DNA from 2 places in the Lentibacillus daqui genome. Region 2 is predicted to be linked to the other one. Evidence: a T-box and tRNA genes for the amino acid it is inferred to sense, from the RefSeq annotation. Region 2 holds a T-box; the other holds one or more tRNA genes.
The links. The T-box of region 2 lies ahead of tyrS (tyrosine--tRNA ligase). A T-box ahead of a tRNA ligase gene usually reads a tRNA of that ligase, here a tRNA-Tyr.
Positions count from the first base shown of each region.

Region 1 (8,059 bases), 1.5 Mb from region 2:
CCATTTTTGCTATAATAAATCGCACAACCCAGACCTGACTTCTTGGTTTCCAAATCAAACCCGCCATCAAAATAAACAGTAATATCGTGTGCTTCCGTTTGAATCTCTTCCATATATTTTTTTAATTCTTTCATTGACCATGTATGATCAGACCCATCGACAAACGTTAATGCTTCTGCCCGGCCTGTCTTTTCCAAATCCTCCGCCAGCATCAACGCTTTCTTGGCGTGCATCTCATCCGAAATGAACCTTGTCGTTGTACCTTTGGGCGATTGATAGGTTAATTCGATCCGCACATCCATTGCAAACCCTCCATTACCATTATTATTTCTAAACCACAGTTTGGACATGTTGCCGCCTTAGGATACCGCAGACCTTTTTCTAACAGGTTCAACCGCCAAAATGTGATCTAGCCTAAAGGTCCGTACCCTTTTGCGCCAATAACAAAAAGCGATGATCGTGTTCTCTTCCATACGAATCACCCGTATGATCCGTTGTGTTACGTGATTGTCACTGTCCATATAAAAGATCATGATTTTCTGTTTGGATTTTATGGAATCTGACAGCAAATGATTCATGATATGCACCTTCTAACCGAAACGTTTGTTCTATTATATCACGAAACACCCGGAAATATGCAGGAAAGTTTTTACTTCACGCCATTACCAAGATGTATTTGTGTATTGGATAAAGGACGATGCAACACCGTGTTCCTGGTTCCTCCACTCATTCAAATATATTTTTATGATTAGAAATGGAACCTCCGCACAATTTCGTTCTTCATCGTTTTTTCCGAAAATAGTATCATCCCAATCAGCGTTAGCAGAGCATATAAGGCAGTTGCAGCACTTGGCCATAATACAGTAGACCAAGAACTTAGAAAAAGAATGACAGGAAGAAAGCCCAGAATGACCATCGTTGTCATATAGCCAATATATTCACGCCATTTCATTGGTTTTCGCAGGACAATAATCGTTACAAACAATGTAGCCAAGGTGACGAGAAAGGGAATAACATAATGAATCGACCATCTCGAACCTCCGGAAGCCGCGTCCAGAATAAAGAGCATAACGGAAAGTGCAATAACCTGGAAAATAACTTTGGAACCCGTGTGCGCTTTTGAGAGAATCGTATGGTTAATAAACAATACCCCATATAGAACCGGCCCCAACACGTAGAGAAACCATAATTCATTTCGATTCGTTAACAGATTAATTAATACGCTTGTACTAATAGTGAAAATCGCAATAAATAAGACAAGACGTTGTACAAAATGACGTCGTTTTATTTTTGTTTCATACACAGGATAATACTCATTCTCATCTGTTCTTTCGGAAAGTTTGTGTTTGCACAAGGGACAATATTGTTGTTTTGTATGGATATTGCAATTTGCACAATAATTTTCCATTGTTTTCACCTGCTGTCATTGGAGTATACTTCTATATCCAAATTAAATGTCTTGGAAAGTTCTCTAAAGAAAGTACGGATAATATCCGCTTCTTGTATCATTCTTGCAAATGTGATTACGAGTTCATCTCCCACAGCGATCATCCCTCCGTTGATTGGGCTTTTCTTTGTCGGGTACAGAACCATTTCCATATGGGCAATATGGGATTCCATTGAGTCAGGAAGTCGTACTTTACCCATATTTGTCAAGGTCATCGCTTTGGTACGCTCACTAAAACTCCTGTAACCATAACGAATGGCATGATATTTAAGCGGGAGTGGAATAAATCGTGCTGCCAGTCTTGTTTGCCATTTCACACGATCATTAATACTTTGCTGCATGTTTTCCTTTTGTACCTTCTCACGCAGTTGTTTTGATGTTTCTGCGATAATTTCTTCCAATGTCGTTGTTTCTGTGACAGACATGCCGATATTGACTACACCAAAAAAATTGCGCAGTGTATTAGACGGAAAAAGACTTCGCAAATTGACCGGAACAGCAATTTTTATTTCTTCTTTATATGCCCGGTATCTTAATCGTTCTTTATAAATAGCTGCAATTAAAATTGCGGTGACAAAAGCGGTAATCGTTGTTCCATGCTCCTTGGCAAGTTGATGCACCTTTTCTGCACTCATTTTTCCATGGACTGCAATGGTTTGGTCCATTGATATACCGCGGATTTGATAGGAAGAAGCTTCTTTGTATTTCTCTGTTTTTTCGTCCGTTACATAATTTTGATAACTATCATCTCTTTCATAATAGCTTTGCTCATTATGAATATCGATCAGCATGTTTTCATAGCTTACATCTTCCCCTAAATGGGTCAGATAGTAATAAACCAGTACTTTAATAAATTCTAAAGCTCCTGTTCCGTCTGTCACAGAATGGAAAAATTCCACGGAAATGCGCTTTTTATAATAGGTTGCACGCAGTAAGAATCCATTTGTTTCTAACGGATCAATTGGTGCACATGGATATTGGCTTTCAGGCTGAACAAAAAGCTTTTCGTTATTCTCCACAAGAAAGTCCCAGAAAACACCTTTACGAAGCTTCACTGCAAACATAGGAAGGCGTTTAAGAACATCGTCCAGCGCTAGTTGCAGTTTCTCCGGCTGTACTGTTTTCTTCATAACTGCAGCGATCCGGAAGACCGAAGAATTTGTTTGTTCCGATACGGCGTGAAACATTTTCCCTGCGTTATCAAGTTTGTACCATTCATCCATCTGTTGAACACCTCAATACGTGCTAAATTTGCTTGTACCCTATTTTACCTTATATTTGCTTCCAATTCATAAATATATCGCAACTTTTACATACCATTTATGATATTCACAATTTCCTTTGTCGCCTTTTTTGCCTCTGGAATAGGGTAAATCATAAAGATATGATTCATTTTCGGGTATTCAAAGTAATTAATTTTAACTCCATGTGATACAACCATATCTCTGAACTTTCTAGCATCAGGTAAAAAAACTTCATGTGTCCCTACGAATAACGTAATTTCCCCCAATCCATTCATCTTTCCATTGATTGGACTGAGTAAATAATTATTTCGGTCAGTGTTTCCTGCATACGCCTTCCCCATTTGAATCAAACCATAAATCCCCAACATTGGGTCTTTATGTTCTAATGCATAAGCATCTGGATTATTCATAGTAATATCAAGCCAAGGTGAAAGTAAAATGATATGTCTGGGTTGTGGTAACCCCTTTTCCAAGAACAATTGTGCTAACGCTAATGCAAATCCTCCTCCAGCAGAGTCACCCATCAAGATAATATTTTCCTTATCTGATATCCCTAAAATCCATTCATATAAGGGAAGGACTTTATCAAAAGACTCTTTATATTGATGATTGGGTGCTTTCGGATAAATTGGAACGTATATTTTAGCATTGGTTTCGTTCATTACTTTCCCAAGAAAATTCCAATGGTATACCGATGGTTGTTTGATATATCCTCCTCCATGTAAATAAAGTATTGATTTTTCTGAAGCAGTTTTTTCTTGATTAAAGATATAACATTCCATTCCATCATACTGCTGTTTTTTGATGTCAAACTTTCTCTGAATACATTTTGGTAAGACATAAGGTTTTTGATTTTTAATTTTCCTCGCCTCGAAAAATTCAGAGTAGCGTTTTTCATCGGTAAAGCTATCTTTATTACTCAGCCGGGTGAGTAAACGTTCCACAATCCAGCTCTGAATACTTCTCATATTGGTTTCCCCCTCGTTGCATTAGCTTTTGTCTCCACTCTCCATTTTCACCCAAATAAACCAATGTTTCGAATGTTTTTTTGCACTAGACTTTTAAAATTGATTATAGTATATTGTAAAATCCAATGCTAAATTATTGGATTATGCCCAAAGAAAGAACCACTATACCCATTAACAGTGGTTCAGAAGGATTTAAAGCAGGCAAGCAATGAAGTGACACAGGCAGAAAGAATGCTTGGACATTCCGTCGTATATGCATCAGGCGCAGATGTCTCTGTTAAATTACTGACACGGGTAGATCAAAATATTGGATGGGGAGTAGAGCGTGCGGCTACAGAAGAACGAATCACAACCATCATAGCGGGATGGGATGGCGTAATTGAAGGTAATCAAAAGGTTTTCGGGAAAGTGATTGATAATTTCCTTGAACATACCTACCAACGTTCGCTCATAGCAAATATCCATCATCCGTTAAATACGATGGAACGCGTAATGCTTATTTTACCAAATAATATTCTGCACAAACCAGGCTTTGAAGATTCAATATCCATTATTAAAGGTATTGCTTCCCAACTTGGTACCAAAATTAAAGGCCTTGTCATTCGTGATAAGATCGATGCCTATGAAAGAAGCTCCCTATACCACGCCACGGGGATTCACGATCTAAAAGGTGGAAGCATGCTTGATATTGTCTCCGGAGTTATTGTTCCTTTTTTGATATATATCCTTTTACAAATTTAATCATATAATGCATTAAAAAATAACTAAGGATAACTAAGAGTCGAATTAGTTATTTTTTATTGCTATTTTAACTGAAATATCTATTTGTTCTTTAAAAATACCGGAATTATCAAGCTTCAATAATTCTTCTTTTAAATGCTCTTCAAATAATTTGGAGTTTGCCCCTAAAAATTGTTTACTACCATAGGAAGTTGAATAAAGATTGCCAATAATCGAATCCAATGTCCAAACATGATCATAAGCGGGTATTTCATGAATTTCCAAGTCAAATTTTGAATTTGCTACAATTTCTTGATGACTAACTATAGGATGGGTGTAAGTAGTGTTACCTGCCCTTCTTTCATTTCCATACCATTGTTTAACAACTTCCTCAACTTTCCTTTGCCAGAGTAAGGGCTCTTTATTTGGAGTATAACTATCGATGATTGCTATTCCTCCACCAAAACTAATCATATCATATAAAATATCAAGAACCTTTTCTCTGTCCATCCAGTGGAACGCTTTTGCAATTGTTACAAAACTAAAAGTATTATCGAAATTTCTTTTGTAACAATCAATATCGCCAATAAACCATTCCATATTTTCCACTCTAACATCCTTGCTAAGACGCTTTGATTCCTCAATCATTTCGGGCTCTGTATCTATCCCAACGATTTTTTCAAACCAATCAGAGAACCTGAATGCCAATTGACTAGTTCCACAACCCAAATCAAGCATATGACCTTTGCCGTTTAAAGAGAATTTAGTGATTAAAAACCTAATAAGCGATGATGGATAAATTGGTCTATAACGCGAATAATACCAAGATGTTCCTTTAAACAAATCTTTCCCATAATCCTTCATTGAATTCTGCCCTCCTCCCATAAACAAAAAAGAAGTTCTTTAATGTTCTAATTCTCATTTTGAGATTTACTAAAGGCGAAAATACTCTATGTTTATCCATTACATTGCATCATCACTAAATAGATTAACACCATTGCGCAAAAAACAACGGATTGATTTCCCAGCCATTTATGTAATCGCTTTATAGCTATGGGAAATCGGGGGACAACCATGTGTCAGTTTCTTGTATGTTTGTTAGTTTTTTATCTTCTTTGAGATTGGTTTGAATGGCCTGATATAAGAGTGAAATTTCCTTCCTATAATTAAAAATCCATCAATCTCACTCACTACTCACTTCAACTGCACCAATTTCGGTAATTTCTTGACCTAATAATTTGCCTTTACGAAAAACGGGATTCCATTCCAAATCAAATACGATAAATTTCATTTGATCACCCAATCTATTGCCAACATCATTTTATTTTATATTAACGGAATTCCCGCTCCACAGCAAAGAAGTATTTATATAAAAAACCACAGATTTATCCTTTTATGAGAGATCTGTTAATAAGCGCGGCGGTTTACCAAGGCAATCCCCTTTGGCAATCATCAACAAATAAAGAAAAAGTAGTTTTAAAATCAATATCTTTTACACCTTTTGTTGTATTAAAATTGATAATTCGTTTGTACGTCTTGCCATTTTTTATTTCTTCTTGTTTAATGACAGGAACATACACGATTTTTTTCTAAGAATCGTATTGGAGATAAATAAAAACGCTTCTTACGATGTGTAAGAAACGTTGATTTCGCTGCATTGGCAAGCAGCGTATTGATACCGGTGGTCGGGATCGAACCGACACTCCTTACGGAACACGATTTTGAGTCGTGCGCGTCTGCCAATTCCGCCACACCGGCATGTGCGTTTGGAGGCGGCAACCGGATTTGAACCGGTGATAAAGGTTTTGCAGACCTCTGCCTTACCACTTGGCTATGCCGCCAATATTAAAACTAATGGAGCGGAAGACGGGATTCGAACCCGCGACCCCCACCTTGGCAAGGTGGTGTTCTACCACTGAACTACTTCCGCAAAATGGCTGGGCTACCAGGATTCGAACCTGGGAATGACGGGATCAAAACCCGCTGCCTTACCGCTTGGCTATAGCCCAACAAAATTATTGATAAGAATGGGGCGATCGGTGGGGATCGAACCCACGAGTGCCGGAGCCACAATCCGGTGCGTTAACCACTTCGCCACGACCGCCATGGTATCAACATGGCAGGGGTAGTAGGAATCGAACCCACATCAAAGGTTTTGGAGACCTTCGTTTTACCATTAAACTATACCCCTATTAATTTATAACAAGAAATGGTGGAGGGGGAGAGATTCGAACTCCCGAACCCTGAGGGAGCGGATTTACAGTCCGCCGCGTTTAGCCACTTCGCTACCCCTCCATATGAACACAATTAAAAGCATAAAGATGGTGGCTCGGGACGGAATCGAACCGCCGACACAAGGATTTTCAGTCCTTTGCTCTACCGACTGAGCTACCGAGCCTTTATGTATTTTTTAGGTGTATTAACACTTGATTTAGGTGGCGGTCTGGACGGGACTCGAACCCGCGACCTCCTGCGTGACAGGCAGGCATTCTAACCAGCTGAACTACCAGACCGTTATTTGGTTGCGGGGGCAGGATTTGAACCTACGACCTTTGGGTTATGAGCCCAACGAGCTACCAGACTGCTCCACCCCGCGATATGAAATTTATGGTGGAGGATGCAGGGCTCGAACCTGCGACCCCCTGCTTGTAAGGCAGGTGCTCTCCCAGCTGAGCTAATCCTCCAATAAGTGGTGACCCGTACGGGATTCGAACCCGTGTTACCGCCGTGAAAGGGCGGTGTCTTAACCACTTGACCAACGGGCCAATATGTTAAAAGTGGCGGAGAGCGAGGGATTCGAACCCTCGAGGCCGCGGTTGCGGCCTACACGATTTCCAATCGTGCTCCTTCGGCCACTCGGACAGCTCTCCATGGCTCCACAGGCAGGATTCGAACCTGCGACCGATCGGTTAACAGCCGATAGCTCTACCACTGAGCTACTGTGGAATGGAATCAATAAGCCTGGCGGCGTCCTACTCTTGCAGGGGCAAAGCCCCAACTACCATCGGCGCTGGAGAGCTTAACTGCTGTGTTCGGCATGGGAACAGGTGTGACCTCTCCGCTATGGCTACCAGACAAATGAATAATACATCCAAGTGAACATCTAAAAACAAAGTGACAAACAATATTATACATGTTTTTCATAAATAGTCAAGAGAAAAACATCGAAATATGTAAAAGGTATTTATACCTTAAAAACTAAATAAGAGAAGATAGTATCAACGAATCAAACAATATAGATAAGTCCTCGATCGATTAGTATCCGTCAGCTCCACGTGTCACCACGCTTCCACCTCGGACCTATCAACCTCATCGTCTCTGAGGGATCTTACTCACTCGAAGTGATGGGAAGTCTTATCTTGAGGGAGGCTTCATGCTTAGATGCTTTCAGCACTTATCCTTGCCACACGTAGCTACCCAGCTATGCTCCTGGCGGAACAACTGGTACACCAGCGGTGTGTCCATCCCGGTCCTCTCGTACTAAGGACAGCTCCTCTCAGACTTCCAACGCCCACGACGGATAGGGACCGAACTGTCTCACGACGTTCTGAACCCAGCTCGCGTACCGCTTTAATGGGCGAACAGCCCAACCCTTGGGACCGACTACAGCCCCAGGATGCGATGAGCCGACATCGAGGTGCCAAACCTCCCCGTCGATGTGAACTCTTGGGGGAGATAAG
Region 1 covers NZ_CP114176.1:2,903,224-2,911,282, forward strand. The annotation lists gene O2S85_RS14625 (ribonuclease H family protein) at 1-302, opposite strand, end outside; gene O2S85_RS18980 (WYL domain-containing protein) at 360-578, opposite strand; gene O2S85_RS14630 (DUF6320 domain-containing protein) at 749-1,354, opposite strand; gene O2S85_RS14635 (phthiocerol/phthiodiolone dimycocerosyl transferase family protein) at 1,414-2,670, opposite strand; gene O2S85_RS14640 (alpha/beta hydrolase) at 2,757-3,659, opposite strand; gene O2S85_RS14645 (hypothetical protein) at 3,837-4,400, shown strand; gene O2S85_RS14650 (class I SAM-dependent methyltransferase) at 4,446-5,243, opposite strand; tRNA gene O2S85_RS14655 (tRNA-Leu) at 6,056-6,137, opposite strand; tRNA gene O2S85_RS14660 (tRNA-Cys) at 6,147-6,220, opposite strand; tRNA gene O2S85_RS14665 (tRNA-Gly) at 6,235-6,309, opposite strand; tRNA gene O2S85_RS14670 (tRNA-Gln) at 6,314-6,388, opposite strand; tRNA gene O2S85_RS14675 (tRNA-His) at 6,408-6,483, opposite strand; tRNA gene O2S85_RS14680 (tRNA-Trp) at 6,497-6,570, opposite strand; tRNA gene O2S85_RS14685 (tRNA-Tyr) at 6,590-6,674, opposite strand; tRNA gene O2S85_RS14690 (tRNA-Phe) at 6,702-6,777, opposite strand; tRNA gene O2S85_RS14695 (tRNA-Asp) at 6,816-6,892, opposite strand; tRNA gene O2S85_RS14700 (tRNA-Met) at 6,899-6,975, opposite strand; tRNA gene O2S85_RS14705 (tRNA-Val) at 6,988-7,063, opposite strand; tRNA gene O2S85_RS14710 (tRNA-Glu) at 7,070-7,144, opposite strand; tRNA gene O2S85_RS14715 (tRNA-Ser) at 7,158-7,249, opposite strand; tRNA gene O2S85_RS14720 (tRNA-Asn) at 7,251-7,325, opposite strand; rRNA gene rrf (5S ribosomal RNA) at 7,339-7,454, opposite strand; rRNA gene O2S85_RS14730 (23S ribosomal RNA) at 7,615-8,059, opposite strand, start outside.
Region 1: it has a tRNA-Tyr gene. The T-box ahead of tyrS (tyrosine--tRNA ligase) is inferred to sense a tRNA for this amino acid. The anticodon was not compared.

Region 2 (8,059 bases):
CCTGACGTGAAAATAATTTCACCCGAATCAACATGTAATAACTGTGCCACCTGCTCCCTTGCTTTCATTAACAGCTTTTCTGCTTCCCCCCCAAATTGATGTATTGAAGAAGGGTTGGCAAAAAAGGTTTCCGAAACTTGCTGAAAACTTTTTAATACTTCTGGATGGGGTTTTGTTGTTGCACTATTATCTAAATAAATCATCATTCTAACCTCTTTTTATGGAAAATAGATAAGGCTGACTCAAAAGAAAAGAAGTTTAATCTTCCATTCCATAAGACAGCCTTCTGTATTATTAATACGTGACTTCTTCCTGACTTGCTTCAATTCGCTTTAACGCATCGGGGTCAATTTCTTCCAAAGCTTTTGCAGCCTGCTCCAATGATAATTCATATTCGTACGATCTAAACAGCCGTTCCGCTTCCGCTAATTTCGCTCCCAACAACGGATACTTGCTTCGATACCGGTTCGCATATTGGATGACCTGCTCTGTTAAATATGCTTGATCCAACATGAGATCTGTTTGTTCCACAAGTGCATTTATTTCGTTCTTTGCTTCTGCCAGGGCATATTGAACTTCTGTGACATCCAATGGCTGCTTTTCCAATGCCTTTAATACTTGCATATTTTTTTCATTCGCTGTTTCCGCCATTCCCCAAATAAAAGCAGGTACACCCGGGACATTACTTTTATTCAGTCTTCTTATCGTATCATTCAATTCAGCCTTTATATTCGCGAGTTCTTCTTTCGCTTCCAATTCGTCCTTTCGTAAATTGCGGATGCGTTTTTTAAAGTCCTCATGTGCAGCCTGTATTGAGTCGATTTGTTGGAATCCCGCCTCGACGATTTCACGTAACTCGGCATGAGATTTGGTATCATTTTCTATTTCATTCGACAACTCATTTAGTTGGTTTTTTAGCTGGGTAATGGAATTTGCCAAAGTTAAATATTTTTCCATATCATCATCTTCAAAGTAATAGGCTTTTTTTAGGGATTCTACTTCTGTCTTTGTTTCCAGAAATGATTGATCCAGCTCCTGAATTAAGCGTCCATAGTTGGGAACTTGCGTCTCGATATAATTTTTTGCGATTGCTTCCTTTTCCAGAAGTGTATACATTTCTTTCATACGTTCTTCCAGTTCCGGAATTAGCGATTTTGCCTCTTCCAAATTCCCTTTGTCCAACAGACGAACACAGTCAGCTAACCGTTGCTGGTAATTATAAATTTCTTTTTCAAACCCGAGATGTTCTACACGATAGCCATCTTGTTTCATACTCTTTAAACCGGCATATAACTCATCTAACTGGGCAGGCAGTTCTTGTTTGCAGGCTTTATAAATAGACGGGAAAGCCTCCATTTGTTCTTTTAGCGTTGCCAATTCCTGTTTCAGCATGTCAACAACTTGCTGTGCTTCATAATAATCGCCGGAATTCGTCAAAGTGTAATAACTTGTCAGCTTTTCTTCCAGTTCATCTAACGCCAGCTCAAAATGGTTCTCTGCTTTACCATACTGATAACGATATTGGGACAGCTTTTTCCGCAGTGCCTTTATTTCCGGTTCCATTTGTTCTACTTCCAACCGGCTTGTTTCCTCGGAATCAAGTAACTGTTCCAATTCCTGTACGATCTGTTCAATATTTGCTTCAATCGATGTTAATGTTTGTTCAGAAACACGTAAAATTTTCTTGGCTTTTGAGAAACGGTACCTGTCAGCAGCTTGTTCGGCATCAAGCAAATGTTCTTCAATGTCAGGTAGTTCCTTGGTTACAACCGATTCCCAGCGTTCTTTCCATGTTTCAAATTTCTCCTGGGTTTCACCTGATAAATTTAAACTTTTAATTCGTTGAAGTTCAGCTGCAACATTCCGGTTTAAAATATCCATTTTCCAGCTTTCTTGCTGGTCCACAACATCATATACCCGTTTTCGTAAAATAAGGCCAACAATAATTAAAGCGATGATAACCAATATTGTTCCAATGATAACTGCCATACGAGACCTCCTAGCCATGATTCTTTCCTGTATAAGAGGATATTTCCATAGTAAAATATCTTGAAAAACAGGTATTATTTTAATTTATATAGGTTCATTCAATTATTAATATACTTATGATACCATGTAAACGGCAATTTTGGCTAAAAAAAATCAAATAAATTAATGATTTGACAAATTTTTTCTTGAAAAGCAGGAAAAAGAACATGGCTTGTTCATTTTATCCTCTGTTTTTAATCCTGTACAATATAATCCAGCCAATCGTGGATGATTCGTACATATTTTCTGACAAACGCGGTATGTGAGAATTCGCCAACGACTTGATTTTTCCATTCGTTTTGTAAAACGTACGGAGTGATCAGCATTCCCTTTAACTGCATTAATAAAAATTGCTGATCCGGTTTTTGCTTTTTGTTCAATATCGAATAGAAGGTATTGCTTATATAGTGATTTTCTTTAGCGATGTACGTAACCGCCATTTCTCTGACAAATACGGAGTCAAGAGAGAGTTCACGTAAAATAAAACAAGAAAATTGATGATTCTTTTGCCGATACTGTATAATGGTTTCAATAAGTTTTTTCAATCTGGTTATTGCAGAATCGTTCTCGGATGCCTGTAACGTTTCTTCTATCAACTGAAGGTATAATTCATAGTATGTTGTTACTCCATGTTCCAGGAGACCTTGTTTACTTTTAAAATAATAACTTATGAGTGATACGTTAACACAGGCCTTATCAGCAATATCCCGAACTGAAGTACCGTGAAACCCCTTTTGAAAAAACAAGGAAGAAGCAGCATCCATAACTTTTTGTTTTGAGGGATTATTTTTCAATGTACTCATGTACTCATCTCCTTATTTCCTATTTACGACAAAGTGAACGAATATCCTGCAATTTCTTCTCGACATTTCCCGCTGAATAATGTCGAATATACCTATTGAGGAAAGGAAAATGACCTATGTTTCAAGCACAAACTTATTCCGGAAGTAAACAAGAAGATTACGAATTAGTACTCAAACAACTGCAGGCATTATCAGAGGGAGAAACAGATCCAATCGCAATCATGGCTAACGCATCCGCTTTGTTAAACCAATTTTTAACTGATGTCAATTGGGTCGGATTCTATCTTTGGAAGGAAGATGAACTGGTTCTTGGGCCATTTCAAGGACTGCCTGCCTGTATCCGGATTCCATATGGCAAAGGTGTTTGTGGAACTGCATTAAAAGAACGTACCACCCAGCGTGTTGCCGATGTCAATCAATTCCCTGGACATATCGCTTGTGATAGTGCCAGCAGGTCGGAGATTGTTGTACCCTTGATTATTGATGATGCACCATATGGGGTACTTGATATTGACAGTCCAATCCCCCACCGTTTTGACGAAACAGACGAACAATATATTGAAAAATTTGCCAGGATAGTAGAGGAATTTTTAAGTGTGAAATAAAAGCAATAACTGCAGCCTTTCCATAAAGCTGCAGTTATTCTACTTTTAAAATACTCGGATTATTTCCTCCCTTTTTTAAATAACCACCTGTACATTGTTTAAATACCTTCCTATCAGGAAATAATTAATAGAAAATCATTGACTTTGACCGATTAAACTTATATACTATGCTTTGTGTAAAATAAAAGCGGCCTATGTGAACCACGTATGTTATCATTTTGTTCCTTTGGGATATATCCCCTAAAAGGTGTATCGTGTAACTCTCTGCTGCTGGAGCGATGGTACATGAAAACAAAATGAGCAGGCGGAGGAACACGGTTTTTATTTTTATGCAAAATTTATATAAAGGAGGAAATGTCTAATGGCACGATTTACTGGATCTGTATGGAAAAAATCCCGTCGTCTTGGCATTTCATTAACTGGAACTGGTAAGGAATTGGATAAACGCCCTTACGCTCCTGGGCAACATGGCCCGAACCAACGCAAGAAAGTTTCCGAATATGGCTTGCAACAGCAAGAGAAGCAAAAACTTCGCTTCCTGTACGGCTTGAATGAGCGTCAATTTAAAAATACATTCAACCAGGCTGGTAAAATGAAAGGTGTCCATGGTGAAAACTTCATGATATTACTTGAATCCCGCTTGGACAACATTGTATTCCGCCTTGGTTTAGCTCGTACACGCAGTCAGGCACGTCAGCTGGTAAACCATGGTCATGTTACAGTCGATGGTAAACGTGTGGATATCCCATCATACCGTCTAAAACCAGGTCAAGTTATCGGCTTACGTGAACGTTCACGTAACCTCGACATCGTAAAAGAAGCCATCGAAGTAAATAACTTTGTACCGGAATATCTAACCTTTGATGAAGATAAATTGGAAGGTACGTATTCCCGTTATCCGGAACGTTCCGAGCTTCCAGCAGAAATCAATGAAGCGTTAATCGTTGAGTTCTACTCTCGTTAAGCATTTGGACTCAGAAGCTTTCCCCCTTGGGCACATTGCATCCCAGGGGGTTTTTATCATTCAATATAAAAATATAGTTTTCATGAATCAAGCGGGTACCCCATTATGGATACCCGCTTTTATTAAATCATGCATTAGCGGTTTGTAACCCCCCACTCCCTGTTTTTAGTTACTCTCACTGATAGAGGTTGGGGGAGCCCATTAATGCGTGATAAATTCATGGCACTATGTGCGTTTATTACTCCATTTATAAAGCCAAATTAATGGAATGATAATGACAAAGGGCAAGCCAATAATTAAAAATGAAAAAGGGATAAGATACGTGCTACTATCAAAAATACCAAAAAAATCATCTATATCCGTTTCCACACCTGAAAGAGCAGCATCCGATATCATTCTTGCAAAAAATATCATTACAAAACCAGCTATAGTCAAGGAAAGTCCAAAATTAAAAGCTCTGTATAACATAAAAACCACCTCTAAATAACAAATTAGTCAATATCCTTTTCATCAAGTAATTGTTAGTTCAGAATCTGTTATCATGTTAAGACCAACCTCAATATAACCGGCAATGGTGATACAAAAGCGTCTGAACTACATTCAATGATAAAGGTCCATTTTACTGATACTGAACCAAAAAGTACTTTTTCTTCCCTCTTCGAATGATCGTAAACGTATCCTCAATCCGATCGTCCGCAGTAAGTGTGTATTGCATATCCTGGTTTCGCTCGCCATTAATATAGATCGCACCATTCTTGATGTCTTCCCTTGCCTGCCGTTTAGACGAAGAAATAGATGCATTTACCAACAAGTCAATTAACCCGATGTCCTCTTTCTCCATATCATATGTTGGTACATCTTTGAATCCTTGTTCAATATCCTTTGCAGACAGTTGTTTTAAATCCCCACTGAATAAGGATGCTGAGATTTTTTGCGCCTGTTCCAGAGCTTCCTGGCTGTGTACCATCCTCGTGACTTCTTCAGCCAGTCGTTTTTGTGCTACACGATTTTCCGGATGGTGCTGAACCTCCTGTTGCAATTGCTCAATCTCATCTTGCTGCAAAAAGGTAAAGTATTGTAAAAACTTGATGACATCACGATCATCGGTATTAATCCAGAACTGATAAAATTCATATGGGGTTGTTTTTTCCGGATCAAGCCATATCGCTCCACCCGCCGTTTTTCCAAACTTGGTACCATCCGCTTTCGTAATAAGCGGTACTGTCAACCCAAAAACGTTTATCTCCTCATCTGCTTGTCCATTTGTCCGGCGGATTAATTCCATTCCCGCTGTAATATTACCCCATTGATCACTGCCACCAATTTGCAGGCGACAATCCTCTTGCTCGTATAATTTAAGAAAATCCAACGATTGTAAAATCATGTAACTGAATTCTGTATACGATATTCCTTGTTCAATTCGCGCTGAAACCGATTCTTTGGCAAGCATATAATTAATGCCAAAATGTTTCCCGGCATCACGTAAGAAATCAATCACTGTCATACTCGCCAGCCAATCATGATTGTTTCGGGCAACTGCTGCATTATCACCATGATCAAACTCAAGGATATGAGCCAATTGCTGTTTAATACGGTCGCTAAATCCTTTGACAACCGCGGCCTCATTTAATGAGCGCTCAGTTGAACGACCACTTGGATCACCAATCATCCCGGTTCCACCACCGATTAAAGCTATGGGTCTGTGCCCTGCTTCCTGAAATCGTTTCAACATCAGGATGGGAACCAAATGACCAATGTGCAGACTGTCTGCCGTTGGGTCAAAGCCAGCATATAATGTTACTTGATTGTTTTGTAAATAGTCTTGCAACCCTTCAAAATCGGTTGTTTGTTGAATGAGTCCTCGATTTTGTAAATCATCCAAAATATTCATCGTATTTATCGATTCTCCTTTGTGCATATTGATCTTTGAATAAATAAAAAAATCCCATCCCTTAGAAAATAAGGGACGAGACTCTTGACTCGCGGTACCACCCTTGTTGCACAAAATGCACCACTTTGGGGTTGTTAACGATGGATACACCGTTTTCCAGGTGGATACCAGGATCCACCGGAAAAAAGCTCCAGATTGTAATTCGTTTGGCAAATATATACCAGTTCCCACCACCACTGGCTCGCTTAAACAGGGATTTGCCTCACTACTGCGATCTTTCCTAGCTTTATACATATATTATTATTTACTTTTATCATATCAGCAGGTAAATTGCAACTATTTGATCTTTCATGTTGGTTTAATCCTGTAATATTTCGTGTTACCCTTGTACTTCATATTTTACCACAAAAACATAAGTGTTTACGAAAAATCTATTATTCTTTATTCTACTTAAAATACACCTATGCTATAATGAAATTTAGGAGGTCATATTGTGAACCAATTCAAACAATTGCTTCAAAAATACAATCAAAAATTCAAAGAGTATTGGAGGACGGGAAAGCTCCAACGATCCTCCCGCGTTACATATGATGTTGTTTGGAATGTTATCTTGTTTTTTATTATTGTTGGGATAATAGGCGGTTTCTTTGCTTTCGGGATTGGCGCAGGATATTTTGCCTCGCTCGTGAAAGATGAACCAATTCGCAGCCATGCAAGTATGGAAAAAGATATTAACAACTATGAGGAAACATCCAGACTTTACTTTGCCGATAACAAATATATTGGCGAGATCCAATCAGATATACATAGGGATGAGGTAGATTTAAAAGATGTCTCCGATGCACTAATAAATGCTGTTATCGCGACAGAAGACGAGAATTTTAAACAGCATAAAGGGGTTGTTCCAAAAGCGATAGTCCGGGCACTTGTTCAAGAGGCAACCAATTCCGATGTGAAGACGGGTGGCAGCACGTTAACCCAGCAACTAATTAAGAACCAAATATTAACAAACGAAGTATCATTTGAACGAAAAGCAAAAGAAATATTATTATCATTGCGCCTGGAGCGTTTCTTTACTAAAGACCAAATTCTTGAAGCCTATTTAAATATCATTCCCTATGGCAGGGATGCATCCGGTCAAACGATTGCAGGAATTCAAACGGCTGCACAGGGGGTTTTCGGCATCGATGCCAAAGATCTGAACTTACCGCAATCTGCTTATTTAGCCGGGCTGCCACAAAGTCCTTCCTACTACACACCATTTTTAACGAATGGGAAGAAAAAAAAGAAGGAACACTTACAGCCTGGAATCAAACGGATGAAATCAGTGTTAAAACGGATGTATGAAGAAAAATATATTTCCAAGAAGGAATATGAAAAAGCGATCGATTATGACATCACAGCTGACTTTACCAAGGCAAAAAAATCATCGCTGGAAAAGTATCCTTATTTAACTGTAGAAATTGAGACACGAGCAAAAAAAATCATTGCCAAAAAATTAGCCAAGTCAGATGGTTACACAAACAAGGATCTGCAAAAGGACAAAAAGCTGCGTAAAGAATATATGATTTTGGCTGACCGCGATTTACGACAAAAAGGATATGAAGTCCATTCGACGATTGATAAAAAAACGTACGATGCCTTCCAAAAAATCGTTAAGGAATATGATACCTATGGACCGGACAAACCGGAAACCGTCACAGATGAAAATGGCGAAGAAGTTCAAATCATGGAACCAGTACAGGTAGGCGGAATGTTAATCGAAAAT
Region 2 covers NZ_CP114176.1:1,411,252-1,419,310, reverse strand. The annotation lists gene O2S85_RS07145 (cysteine desulfurase family protein) at 1-203, opposite strand, end outside; gene ezrA (septation ring formation regulator EzrA) at 295-1,989, opposite strand; gene refZ (forespore capture DNA-binding protein RefZ) at 2,223-2,831, opposite strand; gene O2S85_RS07130 (free L-methionine (R)-S-oxide reductase MsrC) at 2,948-3,436, shown strand; gene rpsD (30S ribosomal protein S4) at 3,798-4,400, shown strand; gene O2S85_RS07120 (hypothetical protein) at 4,626-4,868, opposite strand; gene tyrS (tyrosine--tRNA ligase) at 5,020-6,291, opposite strand; T-box leader at 6,360-6,582, opposite strand; gene O2S85_RS07110 (transglycosylase domain-containing protein) at 6,785-8,059, shown strand, end outside.